Regions from separate parts of the Dorea sp. BIOML-A1 genome, predicted to be linked through region 2. Evidence: predicted binding sites of a transcription regulator. Region 2 holds the regulator's gene; the other holds the start of a gene.
The links. The regulator Rex, encoded in region 2, represses fermentation and respiration genes when NADH is low (regulators of the CRP and FNR family bind a similar motif). The targets are predictions, from matches to a motif close to ATTGTTAANTANTTAACAAT.
Positions count from the first base shown of each region.

Region 1: a site for Rex is predicted at 5,005-5,024, ahead of GT508_RS05605 (shikimate dehydrogenase). Genes of this name have one in related genera too.

Region 1 is NZ_WWSA01000009.1:50,381-57,448, reverse strand. Features, by position in the region: gene GT508_RS05625 (shikimate dehydrogenase) at 1-242, shown strand, start outside; gene GT508_RS05620 (MFS transporter) at 264-1,550, shown strand; gene GT508_RS05615 (hypothetical protein) at 1,803-3,236, shown strand; gene aroD (type I 3-dehydroquinate dehydratase) at 3,307-4,068, opposite strand; gene GT508_RS05605 (shikimate dehydrogenase) at 4,082-4,969, opposite strand; gene spoIVA (stage IV sporulation protein A) at 5,156-6,628, shown strand; gene GT508_RS05595 (iron-containing alcohol dehydrogenase) at 6,780-7,068, shown strand, end outside.
Region 2 is NZ_WWSA01000005.1:9,917-16,984, forward strand. Features, by position in the region: gene GT508_RS03385 (2-isopropylmalate synthase) at 1-988, shown strand, start outside; gene GT508_RS03390 (GntR family transcriptional regulator) at 1,003-1,656, shown strand; gene GT508_RS03395 (NADP-dependent isocitrate dehydrogenase) at 1,696-2,895, shown strand; gene abc-f (ribosomal protection-like ABC-F family protein) at 3,007-4,941, opposite strand; gene GT508_RS03405 (redox-sensing transcriptional repressor Rex) at 5,107-5,748, shown strand; gene GT508_RS03410 (NAD(P)H-hydrate dehydratase) at 5,850-7,068, shown strand, end outside.

The DNA of each region.
Region 1 (7,068 bases), on a different contig from region 2:
AACCACATCAGGATGTGACACTGGTTGACAAATCGTTATTCCGTAAAGATCTGGTTGTTGCAGATACTGTATACAGCCCGGAAAAAACAAAAATGATCCTGGAAGCAGAAGAAGCAGGATGCAAGGCAATCGGCGGAGTGGGAATGCTTCAGCAGCAGGGAGCAGTAAACTATGGACTGTTCGTTGGAAAAGAAATGCCGCTTGCCGAGTATCAGGAATTCCAGAAAGCACAGGCAAAATAAAAGACAAAGGAGAATGAGGGAATGAAAGCAAAGAAATATTTATGGTCTATCATCTGCGTATATTTTTGCTATCTGACACATGGAATTCAGGCAATTATATTAAGCCAGAATAATGTGAATTTCGCAAAACAGTGGGGATTCAATATGTCAGATCCGCAGTCTGCAGCATATGCAGCAGGACTTGCAGCAGTAAGTACAGCAGTTGCATGGACTGGATTTGGTAAATTCATAAGCGTATGGATTGGTGGAGAAATCTCTGACCGTGTCGGACGTAAGAAACTGATGATCGGTGGAGCAGCATTATATATTATCTGCTTCCTTGGATTCTTATTTACTAAGAGTGCACTGGTTGCTTCTGTATGCGGTTTTGCATCTGGAGTTGCAACTTCAGGATTCTGGGATGCTTCAGGATACCCTGCAGTACAGGAAGCTTATCCGGCAGCACCTGGATCAGCGCTTGTAGGAATCAAATTCTTTGTTTCACTGTCAGGTATGGTATATCCACTTCTGGTAGTACATAATGCAAACAGTGGAAACTGGAAATTAAATGTTATGATTCCGGTAGTTATGTCTATTATCTGTTTAGTACTTGCAATTATTGCACCATTCGTATATGATGATCAGAAGAAGGCATCGGAAGGAAATGATGGAAAATCAAAAAATGCAGTACAGGCAGAAATTGATGCAGCGAAAGCAGCTATGCTTACAAAACCGAGCAAATTTGTAGTATTTCTGGTAATGTTTTATGCATTCCTCTGCATGGCAATCATGTATGGTGCTCAGCAGTATACGAAAGCGTTCGGATTATCTGTATGTGGATTGTCTGAGATGCAGGCAGCAGGTATGACATCTATCTATACAATCGGTTCTATCTGTGCAGTACTTTTCTGGGCATTCATGATGGCTAAGTTAAAATGGAGCCCGCTGAAAGTTGTCCTGATTGATTCTATCTGTACAGCAGCAGCTCTTGCAGGTGTGCTGTTTATTCATCAGGTGGCAATCATCTATGTTGCAATTGCAATGTTAGGATTTTTTGCGGCAGGTGGTGCCCTTCAGACTGGTCTTGCAGTGGTTCAGCTGTTTAACCCGGGACCAAAGGGAAGAAACACCGGTATCTATTACACATTTATGGGTGCAGCAAGCTACCTGATCCCGGTAGTGGCAGCACAGCTTACAAAAGCATCGGGTGAGGCAAATGCAGTATACAGCCTCATGATCATGTTATTGGTATTTGCAATTCTTGCTATTTTAAGTTCCCTCTACTTAGTAGCGCAGCACAAGAAAATCTTCGGAAAGAGTGCATTGTAAAAAAATGTAATGAAGGACAAAAAGGGACTGTTGTTCCGGATGGCAGCGGATAGACAGTCCCTTCCTTTTAACATAGGATTGTTAAAAAAAAGACATTCATAGAAAATACTAAAAAATTAGAGGATAATACATGCCATTCTATAGAAAACATCTATGGAATGACCGGTGTTATATCATAATAGCTAGCTGATGCTGAAGCATACGAAGAATATTTGTATGAAAAAATCATAAGACGAAGGAGGACACTCAAAGATGAGTCCGAAAAGAGCAAAAAGAGCCAATGAACTTCCCTTTATTCCTCTTGGTCCATTTCAATGGAGAATTCCGGGAATCCATTACAGAGTAGAATATGTGGAATTTTTTCAGGGTCTGATCCTTGGCGCAACAGCTTTAAGTTCTATTCCGTATCTGACAGATAATCTTGGACTTCCATATGAACTTGCATGGAGCTGTGTCATCATTGAAGTATTTATGTATATGCTTCATGGATGGTTAGGGGATCCGGTAGTTCCGGGATGGATTACTCCGACACTGCCATTTACCCTGGCGTATTTAAATGGGTTCGAAAAGGGACCAGACAGAATACAGGCAATGATCGCGTTGCAGCTTCTGGTCGCATTTGTATTTATATTTATGGGAATTACGAAACTGGCAGACAAATTTGTAAATGGTGTGCCAAATTCAATTAAAGGTGGTATCTTGATCGCTGCACCGATTACGGTATTGCAGGGACAATTATCGGATGGAAGCCAGCTTATGACTGCACCGGTAGCAACACTCGCCGGTACATTATTGCTCGCATTTTTAAGCTTTTCACCATTCTGCGAAAAGAACAGAAGTAAATATAAAATATTAGATATCATGGCAAAATACGGCAATTTGTTCCCGTATCTGATTGCTATGGTAGCAGGGGTTGCTCTTGGAGAGTTATCAAAACCTGTATTAGAACTTGGAACAGTCATCAGAATTCCTGATTTCAGTAATATATTCCATACAGTCAGTATCTTTGCGGTAGGTTTCCCTCCGCTTTCAAAGTTCATCAGTGCCATACCTCTGGCCTTGATCTGCTATGTACTGGCATTTGGAGATTTTGTTACATCAAAGACTCTGGTAGAGGAAGCACAGGAGAGCAGAAGCGATGAATATATTGACTTTAACTCGAGCAGATCAAATCTGATCAGTGGACTGAGAAACCTGATCCTTGCGATTTTCGCACCATTCCCACCACTGGCAGGACCGCTTTGGGTTGGAATGACCGTATCGGTAGCAATGCGCTATAAAGAAGGAAAGAAAGCAATGAAATCATTGATCGGTGGAATGAGTTCTTTCCGTATGGCGACATTTATCAGTGTTATTCTGGTACCGATCGTATCTTTCATGAAACCAATCATGGGAGTCGGATCGGCAATCACATTATTGTTCCAGGCTTATGTCTGTGCCAGAATAGGTATGGAATACTGTCAGTCTAACACAGATAAGAGTATTGCAGGTGTTATGGCAGCGGTATTGGCATTCAAAGGATCCGGATGGGCATTGCTTGTCGGTTTTGTAATGAACCTGTTACTTTCAAATATGGATTTCCAGAAGAAAAAACTGGGAGCGCTTACAACGGAAGAACTGGATCAGGTAGAAGCGAAAAGAAACGAAGAAGTGCAGAGGCTTCTTGCCCAGAAAAAACAGGAATAAAAATAATAAAATAAACATAAAATGAGGGCCTGTGGGAATATCCATGGGCCCTCTCTCTGCTTGAATTTTTTTACAGTGCATCGTGCACAATCTGAAGTGCCTGATGTAATGCTTCTGCTCCAATCTGTCCGGGTGCAGAAGCCTGTGCGCCGGAACCAAATGTCAGACAGGATCCAAATATCTCACAGGCAATACGGCTGATACTTCCAAGCCCCGCCATGGACATCGTGATGATCGGTCTGTCGGCATAGTCGGATGCCATCTCTTCAGTTGCGGAAAGAAGAGTCAGGACATCTTTTTTCGTCTGCGGCATAACAGCCATCTTAGGGATATCGGCTCCCATATCCTGCATTTTGCGAAGACGGTATAGAAGATCAGATTTGGCAGGCGTTTTGTCAAAATCATGGTTAGAGGCAATGACTTTTGTGCCGGAAGCATGAATCGCATCGATCATTTCCCTTACAATATCATCACCCGTAAAGATCTCTACGTCAATGATATCCGCATTGCCGGTGGCGGCAACGGCTTTGTTGAGCTTGGCGTATTTTTCTGTGGACATTGGATGTACGCCGCCCTCTTTGTCTGTACGGAATGTACAGAGAAGAGGAGTATCACCCATTACATTACGAAGTTCTTTTACGAGTTCTGTGACTTTTGCAATATCTTCGACATCTTCATACCAGTCCATACGCCATTCCATCAGATCCATATGCATATCAAGATATGTACGGGTAAGGGAAAGGATGTCCTCTTTTGTCTTACCGACATTAGGAATGCAGATTGCCGGAATTCCGTTTCCAAGTTCCAGATTTCTTACTTTTACAGTGTTCATAGAAAACTTCTCCTTAATCTTCATAAACGTAGGAAATTCCCAGTTTTTCTTTCATATATTCGCTGTCCACACGTTTGCCGAGAATCAGTTCGATAGCGGCAATTGCCTGGAAGAGCATCATGCCCTGACCATTCATTGTTTTACATCCTGCATGTCGTGCCATTTTGAGCATTGCTGTTTCGTGTGGTGCGTAGACAACATCCGTTACGATAAGATCAGGGCGGAAGAAAGAAGGATCAGGAATATAGGTAATTCCTTCGAGCGGTTTCATTCCAACACCTGTGGCATTTGTGAAAAGATAAGATGAATGCATCTCTTCTTTTAATTTGTCCAGATCTTCCAGTGGATAGAATGTTGCTTTACAATTGGTATTTTCGTTGATTTTTTTTACCGTATCCAGTGCATTCTGTTTGAATTTGTCGTCTCTTGCGAAAATAGACATCTCAGCAACACCATCCAGTGCAGCCTGAATTTCAACAGCAGTAGCAGCTCCACCGGAACCTACAATTGTCAGTTTCTTTCCGGCAGGATCAATATCATTGTCTTTTAAAGACTGTATATAACCGATACCGTCTGTGATGTGTCCGACCAGGTAGCCATCTTTGTTAACGATGGTATTTACTGCGCCGCAGAGTCTGGCAGCTGGAGAGATTTCATCCAGATACTGATGTACGATTGTTTTATTTGGCATTGAAACATTGGCACCACGGAGTTTCAGTGCACGTAAGCCTTTGATCGCGTCTTCAAGTTCAGGTGCATCTACTTCAAATGCCAGATTTACGATATCAACACCCAACTTTTCGTAAGCTGCATTATGTGTTGCCGGTGACTGTGAGTGACGGATAGGATAAGCCAGAAGACCGATTAATTCGGTGTGTCCGGTAATCTGATGTCTTTCCATAATAAGAAATCTCCTTTTTGTAATAAAACTTAGTCTTTGCTTATATTTTAACAAATTGCAGATGCATAATCAAATGCTAAACAGATACGGAAATGATAGAAAATGACTATTGATCTGTAGTACAAGTTCTATAAAGAGCGAAGAAGTGCATATACTTTAACAGCACAGCAGGAAGGAGCAGGGAAAGTGGACACAGAACAGTTATATAAAGATATAAAAGCAAGAACGCACGGAGAAATCTATATCGGTGTTGTAGGACCGGTAAGAACGGGAAAATCGACATTTATTAAGCGTTTTATGGATGTAATGGTATTGCCGAGAATGGAAGATGAACATATGAAAGAGCAGACAAGAGACGAACTTCCGCAGTCTGCCGCAGGCAAAACGATTATGACAACAGAACCAAAATTTGTACCGAAAGATGCAGCAGTAATACATCTGAACCGGGACGTTGAAGTGAAGGTCCGTCTGATAGACTGCGTCGGATATTTGGTAAAGGGTGCTTCGGGATACGAGGAGGCCGGGCATGAACGTATGGTAAAAACTCCGTGGTACCAGGAAGAAATACCATTTACCAAAGCGGCAGTGACAGGTACCCAGAAAGTGATACGTGAGCATGCAACGATAGGAATCGTGGTCACAACAGACGGAACGATCACAGATATCCCGTCAGATAATTATGAAGATGCGGAGGCACGTACGATAAGGGAACTTCAGTCGATCCGGAAACCGTTCGTGGTATTGGTAAATTCAAAAAAACCGCATGGACAGGAAGCTAAAGAAAAGGTCAAAAAGCTGGAAGATACCTATCAGATCAGAGCGATGACTGTAAATTGTGAACAGATAAAAGAAGAAGATATTTACCAGATTTTGGAGGCCGTTTTGTATGAATTTCCGGTATCGGAGGTACAGTTTTATATACCGAAATGGGTGGAAATGCTTCCGGTTACGCATAAGATCAAACAGGATCTGCTGGAACATATACAAGAAATTCTTGGAAATCTTGAAGAAATTAAGGATGCGGTATCTTTGACCGGAAGACCGGACAGTTCTTACATAAAAGACTGGTATGTAGAACAGATACAGATGGATACAGGCTGTGTTATCATTCGGATCCATATGTATGAAAAGTATTATTATGAAATGTTGAGTGAGATGACGGGAACTACAATTTCAGGTCAGTATGACCTGATAAAGACGATGAAGAAGCTTTCAATGTTAAAGAATGAATATGAAAATGTAGAAGATGCATTTACAGCAGTCCGGATGAAAGGGTATGGAGTAGTCAGTCCGACAAAAGAAGAGATTATTCTGGATGAACCGGAGATCATCAGACAGGGAAATAAATATGGGGTGAAAATTCATTCGCAGGCGCCTTCCATTCATTTGATCCGTGCAAATATAGAGACGGAGATAGCCCCGATTGTTGGAAATGAGCAGCAGGCGGAAGATTTGATCCAGTATATTAAAAATGAAGAAAAAATGGAAGGAGGTATCTGGAAAACCAGTATATTCGGAAAAACAGTGGAAGAACTGGTTATGGACGGCCTGAAAAATAAGATGGCGGTCATCAATGAAGAAAGCCAGGAAAAACTTCAGGATAGTATGCAGAAAATCGTAAATGACAGTAATGGAGGCATGGTATGCATTATCATTTAGAAAAAAAGTAAATAAATATGAAAAAATACTTGAAATCTGTGAATGACCGTGTCTATAATATGAATTAGAAATTGGTAAAGGGGCCATACTCGTCAGGGTGTGGTCTCTTTTTTTACCATAATAGATAATAAGAATCTGGAGGATGATAAAAATGAAAGATTACACGTTCAAAGTACCGCAGGATATTGTATTTGGTGTAGGTTCTTTAAAAAGACTGCCGGAGCTTCTTGAAAAAAGCGGTTCTAAAAAGATGATGGTAGTATCAGACAGAGGACTGGAGAAATTAGGAGTCGTACAGAAAGTGCTGGATATTGTGGAGACAGAAGGTATAGAAACAGTAAGTTTTCTTGATATTCTTCCAAACCCTACAGTGGATATGGTAAATGCGGCGACAAAGGTATATAAGGAATCAGGAGCGACAAGTATCGTAGCACTTGGAG
Region 2 (7,068 bases):
CAAGAAAGATTTCGAACTGGTGAAAGAGATCGGAATGAAAGAGACTGGTATTCTGGTAAGCTGTTCGGACTATCATATATTCTATAAACTAAAGATGACAAGACGTGAGGCAATGGAACATTATCTGTCTATCGTAAGAGAATGTCTTGAGACAGGAATCAGCCCGAGATGTCATCTGGAAGATATCACACGTTCCGACATCTATGGATTCGTCATTCCATTCTGTCTGGAACTTATGAAATTGATGGATGAGTATAAGATTCCGGTCAAGATCCGTGTCTGTGATACCATGGGATACGGGGTCAACTATCCGGGAGCTGTAATACCAAGATCTATTCCGGGAATCATCTATGGACTCAGAGTACATGCCGGTGTTCCAAGCGAACTGATCGAATTTCACGGACATAATGATTTCTATAAGGCAGTCAGCAATTCATCGACAGCATGGCTTTATGGTGCGTGCGGTGTGAACTGTTCACTTTTTGGAATCGGAGAGCGTACCGGTAATACACCACTGGAAGCGATGGTGTTCGAATATGCACAGCTTCGTGGCACACTGGATGGGATGGATACAACAGTTATCACAGAGCTTGCAGATTATTATGAGAAAGAGATCGGATATCATATTCCTTCAAGAACACCTTTTGTTGGTAAGAACTTTAATGTAACAAGGGCTGGAATCCATGCAGATGGTTTATTGAAGAATGAAGAGATCTACAACGTATTTGATACCGGAAAATTCCTGAACCGTCCTCCGCTTGTTGCAATATCTAACACATCCGGACTTGCAGGTATTGCACACTGGATCAATACATATTTTAAGCTGCCGGAGGACAAGAAAGTAGATAAGAACTCAGAACTTGTAAGTTCTGTAAAAGAATGGGTAGATAAGCAGTATGAAGAAGGACGAGTAACCGTTCTTACAGACGATGAGTTGATCAGAGTTATCGACGAAAACTGTAAGAGAATTGGTGTGGAATTGATATAGCAGAGGTGTTTTTAATGGAAGAATATCAGGACAGATCCTTACGAGGAAGAGTGTTCCGGCATCTGCGGGAAGATATTCTGAATGGGGTATATAAAAATCATGAAGAATTAAGGGAAGTAACAATCGGTGAAGAACTGGGGGTAAGCAGAACACCGGTAAGAGAAGCCTTAAGACAATTGGAGTTAGAAGGACTGGTTACGATCATTCCGAATAAAGGTGCGTATGTGACAGCCATTACCAGAAAAGATGTGAAAGATATCTATAAGATACGTTCGCAACTGGAAGGGCTGTGTGCCAACTGGGCAACGAAATATATTACGGATGCGCAGATTGAAGAACTGGAAGAAGTGATTCTTCTGTCAGAATTTCATTTGCATAAGAAGGGATCCGGACAGATTGAACAGATGTCAGAAATGGATGGTAAGTTTCATAAGATATTGTATGAGGCATCCAACAGCAGGATCCTGGAACATGTATTAACAGATTTTCACAAGTATGTACAGCTTGCCAGGACGATGTCTATTGAAGCACCGGAGCGTGCCGAGAAATCAATAGAAGAACACAGAGAAATCCTGGAAGCAATCAAGGCAAAAGATGCGGCAAAAGCAGAACAGCTTGCAAATGAACATATATTACACGTGATGGAAAATCTGCATCTGGAAGAATAATAAAAGATGCCGCGAACAGATAGAAAGGAGACAAATACCATGGCAAAAATTAAAATGACAACACCGATCGTAGAGATGGACGGAGACGAGATGACAAGAATTCTCTGGAAGATGATCAAAGAAGATCTTCTGGAGCCATATATTGAACTGAACACAGAATATTATGATCTGGGTCTGGAACATAGAAATGAGACAGATGATCAGGTAACAATCGATGCTGCTAATGCAACCAAGAAATATAAAGTTGCAGTAAAATGTGCAACAATCACACCGAATGCGGCACGTATGAAAGAGTATGATTTGAAAGAAATGTGGAAGAGTCCGAACGGAACGATCCGTGCAATACTTGACGGAACTGTATTTCGTGCACCGATTGTTGTAAAAGGCATTGAGCCATGTGTAAAAAACTGGAAAAAACCAATCACTATTGCAAGACATGCATATGGAGATGTATATAAAAATACAGAGATGAAGATTCCTGGACCTGGAAAAGTAGAACTGGTATACACGGCAGAAGACGGCACAGAGACCAGGGAACTGGTACACAACTATGCAGGACCGGGTGTTGCACAGGGAATGCATAACTTATGCGGATCTATTGAAAGCTTTGCGAGAAGCTGCTTTAATTATGCATTGGATACAAAGCAGGATCTGTGGTTCGCAACAAAAGATACGATCTCTAAGAAGTATGACCATACATTCAAAGATATTTTCCAGGAAATCTTTGACAAAGATTATGCCGAGAAGTTCAAAGAAGCCGGAATTACATATTTCTATACTTTGATCGATGATGCGGTTGCAAGAGTTATGAAATCAGAAGGCGGATATATCTGGGCATGTAAGAACTATGACGGAGATGTAATGAGTGATATGGTTTCTTCCGCATTTGGTTCTCTTGCAATGATGACATCTGTTCTGGTATCACCGGATGGAAATTATGAATATGAGGCAGCTCATGGAACTGTACAACGTCATTATTACAAGCATCTGAAAGGGGAAGAGACTTCTACAAACTCTGTAGCTACAATTTTTGCATGGACAGGTGCTCTTAGAAAACGTGGTGAGATGGATGGAAATGCCGAATTGGCAGCATTCGCAGATAAGCTTGAAAAAGCAACCATTGATACCATTGAAGAAGGTAAGATGACGAAAGATTTGGCATTGATCACGACACTGGAAAATCCAACCGTATTGAACAGCGAAGGATTTATTAAGGCAATTGCTGAAAAATTAAAATAGATAATATATATCTACAGGACCTGCCACCGGCAGCTCCTTACGAATGCATGGCAATATAAAAGCCCGCCCCAGAAGCTTCTGGAGCGGGTTAAAAAGTTATAAATCAGGCGTTTAAGCGTCTTCCGCTAATTCCTCCCATTTCATGTATAATTCTTCTAATTCTTCCGCTATTGCGGCTTTTTCTTTTGCAAGTTCCTGGCATTTTACAGAGTTGGTGAAGATATCTTCCTGAATCATCAGGGCATCGATCTCACTATCACGGTCTTCCAGTTCGCCGATACGTTCTTCAGTCTTTTTTAGTTCATTCTGACGTTTGCGAAGTCTTGCCTGGGCTTCCTTTTGCTCCTGCCAGCTGAGTTTTGACTCGGATACATTCTTGTCTGTACTGTTATCTGAAACGGATGAAGGTGTAGAGGCTTCTCCGGCATATGCAGTAGTGAGTTCTTCTTTTTTCTCCAGATAATAGTCATAATTTCCGATATAATTTACAAATGTATGATTGACAAGATCCAGAATCCGTGATGCAGTCTGATTGATGAAATAACGGTCATGAGAGACATAAAGTACAGTGCCGGTATAATCATTCAAAGCATTCTCAAGGATTTCTTTGGATGCGATGTCCAAGTGGTTGGTCGGCTCGTCGAGGATCAGGAAATTTGCTTCAGAGAGCATCAGTTTCGCAAGAGATACACGTCCGCGTTCCCCACCGCTCAAAGAACTGATCTGTTTGAAGACATCATCACCGGTAAAAAGAAATGCTGCAAGCACATTCCGGATTTCCGTATTCGTAAGAGTCGGATAATCATCGGAAATCTCGTCAAAAATTGTTTTCTCCATATGAAGGACATGATGTTCCTGATCGTAGTAGCCAATCTTAACATTGGAGCCAAGTGTATAAGTACCGGAATCAGCAGATACCACTCGGTTTAAGATCTTAAGAAGCGTAGTCTTTCCTGTTCCGTTATCACCGATTACTGCGACATGTTCACCACGTTTGATCTCGAGATTAACGTCTGTAAAAAGTTCCTGTCCGGGGAAAGATTTGCTTAAATGTTCAATAGTCAGAACATCATTGCCGCTTACACAGGATGGTTCCAGTTTCAGATGTATATCTGTATTAACTTCTATCGGTTTTTCGATGGTCTGCATCTTTTCCAACATCTTTTCGCGGCTTTCGGCACGTTTGATGGATTTTTCGCGGTTGAAAGAACGAAGCTTTTCGATAACCGCTTCCTGATGCTTGATTTCCTGCTGCTGGTTAAGATATTCCTTCAGGCGTATGTCGCGAAGCTGCTGCTTCTTTGCTGCATAGTCGCTGTAATTTCCCATATAAGTACGAAGTTCTCCAAGCTCGATTTCAAGAACTTTAGTGACAACTTTGTTCAAAAAATAACGGTCATGAGACACGATCAGCACAGCTCCCTGATAGTTTAGAAGATAGGATTCAAGCCATGCAATTGAATTCAGATCCAGATGGTTGGTTGGCTCATCAAGAAGCAAAATGTCTGGTTTCGTTAACAGAAGCTTGCCGAGAGATACACGGGTTTTCTGTCCTCCGGAGAGAGTGTCGACGGGTTTGGTGAAATCATTTTCCGTAAATCCAAGTCCCTTTAACACACCGGTGATCTCACTTTCGCAAGAATAGCCGTTCTCACGTTCGAAAGCGGCCGTAAGGCGGTTGTAAGTTTCCAGACGGTCGTTCAGGGCGTCGCCGGAGAGATGCTTAAGTTCCATCTCGATCTCGCGGATACGGCGCTCCATAGCGATTATATCGGCCTTTGCGGTGCGGACTTCTTCATAGATCGTATTACCGCTTTGCATCTCTTGATGCTGGGCAAGATAGCCAAGTGTCTTACCTTTTGTCAGGATGACGTTGCCGTCATCCGGGGCTGATTCGCCTACAATCATTTTGAGCAGAGTGGACTTACCGGCACCGTTCGGTCCGACAAGAGCTGCTTTTTCGTGATCTTCTATATGGAAGGATCCATCTCTGACGATGAGGTGTTCACCGAAAGATTTCTGGATCCCGTGACATGCTAATATCATATATTTCCTCCTGAGTTATGGATAATTGATACGTTGGTATTCTCAAAATGCATTTACACATGCTACTTTATTATAACGGAAATTGCATAAAATTCAACAATAGTTTGACAATAATCTTTCAATTTTATATAATTATTTTAGACTATGATTGGAAGGGTGAAAACATTGGAAGAAAGAGAGATTTCTCGTGCGGTCATAAGAAGATTGCCGAGGTATTACAGATATTTGGGCGAACTGTTGGAAAATGGTGTAGAGCGGATTTCTTCGAACGATCTGAGTAAGCGGATGAAAGTAACAGCATCCCAGATCCGTCAGGATCTTAATAATTTCGGAGGATTCGGACAACAGGGATACGGTTATAATGTTAAGTATTTATACACAGAGATTGGAAAGATATTAGGATTGGAAGAAGACCACAATATTATTATCATTGGTGCAGGTAATCTTGGGCAGGCACTGGCTAATTATGCAGCCTTCGAGAACCGTGGATTCATTCTGAAAGGAATCTTTGATGTGAATCCAAGACTTCAGGGAGTATCCATCCGTGGAGTTCCGATCCGTATGATGGATGATCTTAAAACGTTCGTTCAGAATAATGAGATTGATATTGCAGTTCTGACGATTCCGAAAGAGAAAGCAATTGAAGTTGCGAATATGCTGGTTGAGAACGGAGTACGTGCGATCTGGAACTTTGCACATACAGATTTGAACCTTCCGGATAATGTTGTTGTTGAGAATGTGCATCTGTCAGAAAGTCTGATGCAGTTGTCATACAATATCAGTCGTTACAAAGAGGACCATAAATAAACTATAATACAAGAAAGCGTGTAGGAGTAGTCTGGAATACGGACATATTTTTACACGTTCTTTTGTTGCAGAGATATATCTGATGGGAGATGAATGAATATATGAAACTTCTGGTTAATGCTGCGCAGATGAAGGCTGCCGATCAGTACACGATTCAGGAACTGGGCATTGCATCACTGGAATTAATGGAGCGTGCAGCAAATGCCTGTGTACAGACGATGCAAAGTGAGAATCTGGATCTTTCTTCTGTCTGTGTGGTATGTGGATCAGGGAATAATGGTGGAGATGGATTTGCCATCGCCAGGATCTTGAAGAATATGGGGTGTTCTGTGGATACTTATCTGGTCGGCAATCCAGAGCATTGTACACCGGAGACACGGGAACAGATAAGACGTCTTAAAGAATGTGGTGGTAAGATCACGGAAGATATCCCGCAGGATAACAGCTACAGCATAGTGATAGACGCCGTGTTCGGAGTCGGACTGAGCCGTAAGATTGAAGGTACATATCGTCAGGTGATTGAACGTATGAATCAGATGCAGGGTACAAAATTTGCAGTAGATATCCCATCAGGACTTTCAGCCTCTACGGGATGTGTGCTTGGTTGTGCATTCCACGCAGATGATACAGTGACATTCGAGGTGAAAAAGATCGGCCTTGAGCTGGCGCAGGGCAGAGCATATGCAGGAAGAGTGACAGTAGCAGAGATTGGCATTTCGCATGAGCCGTTATTACAGGATGCAGATGTGATCCATTCTTTTGGAAGAGAAGAATATCGTAGAATGCTTCCGGAAAGACCGGAAGATTCTAATAAGGGAAGTTATGGAAGGCTTCTTGTGATCGCTGGAAGTAAGGGTATGGCAGGTGCAGCATATTTGAATGCTCATGCGGCTTATATGACAGGAGCCGGGCTTGTCAGAATCTATACACCAAAGGACAACCGCGAGATATTGCAGACACTTCTGCCGGAAGCAATCATAACGGCTTATGATGAATTTAATAAAGAAGAAGTACTAAAGCTTCTTAAGTGGGCAGACGGTGTGTGTATTGGTTCCGGCATTGGAAGAAGTACAACATCGGAGAAGTTATTGCGGACGGTTATAGAGTACGTGGATGTTCCATGCCTGATCGATGCAGACGGGTTAAATCTTCTGTCAGATAACAAAGATCTTCTTGATCGGCTGGCAGACCGGAAGTTCATATTTACGCCGCATATGAAAGAGATGTCTAGACTTACAGGCATCCCTGTGGAAGATCTTAGAGAAGACCGGATACAGATCCTGAAGAAATTCGCTGACGGATATCAGGTAACCTGTGTAT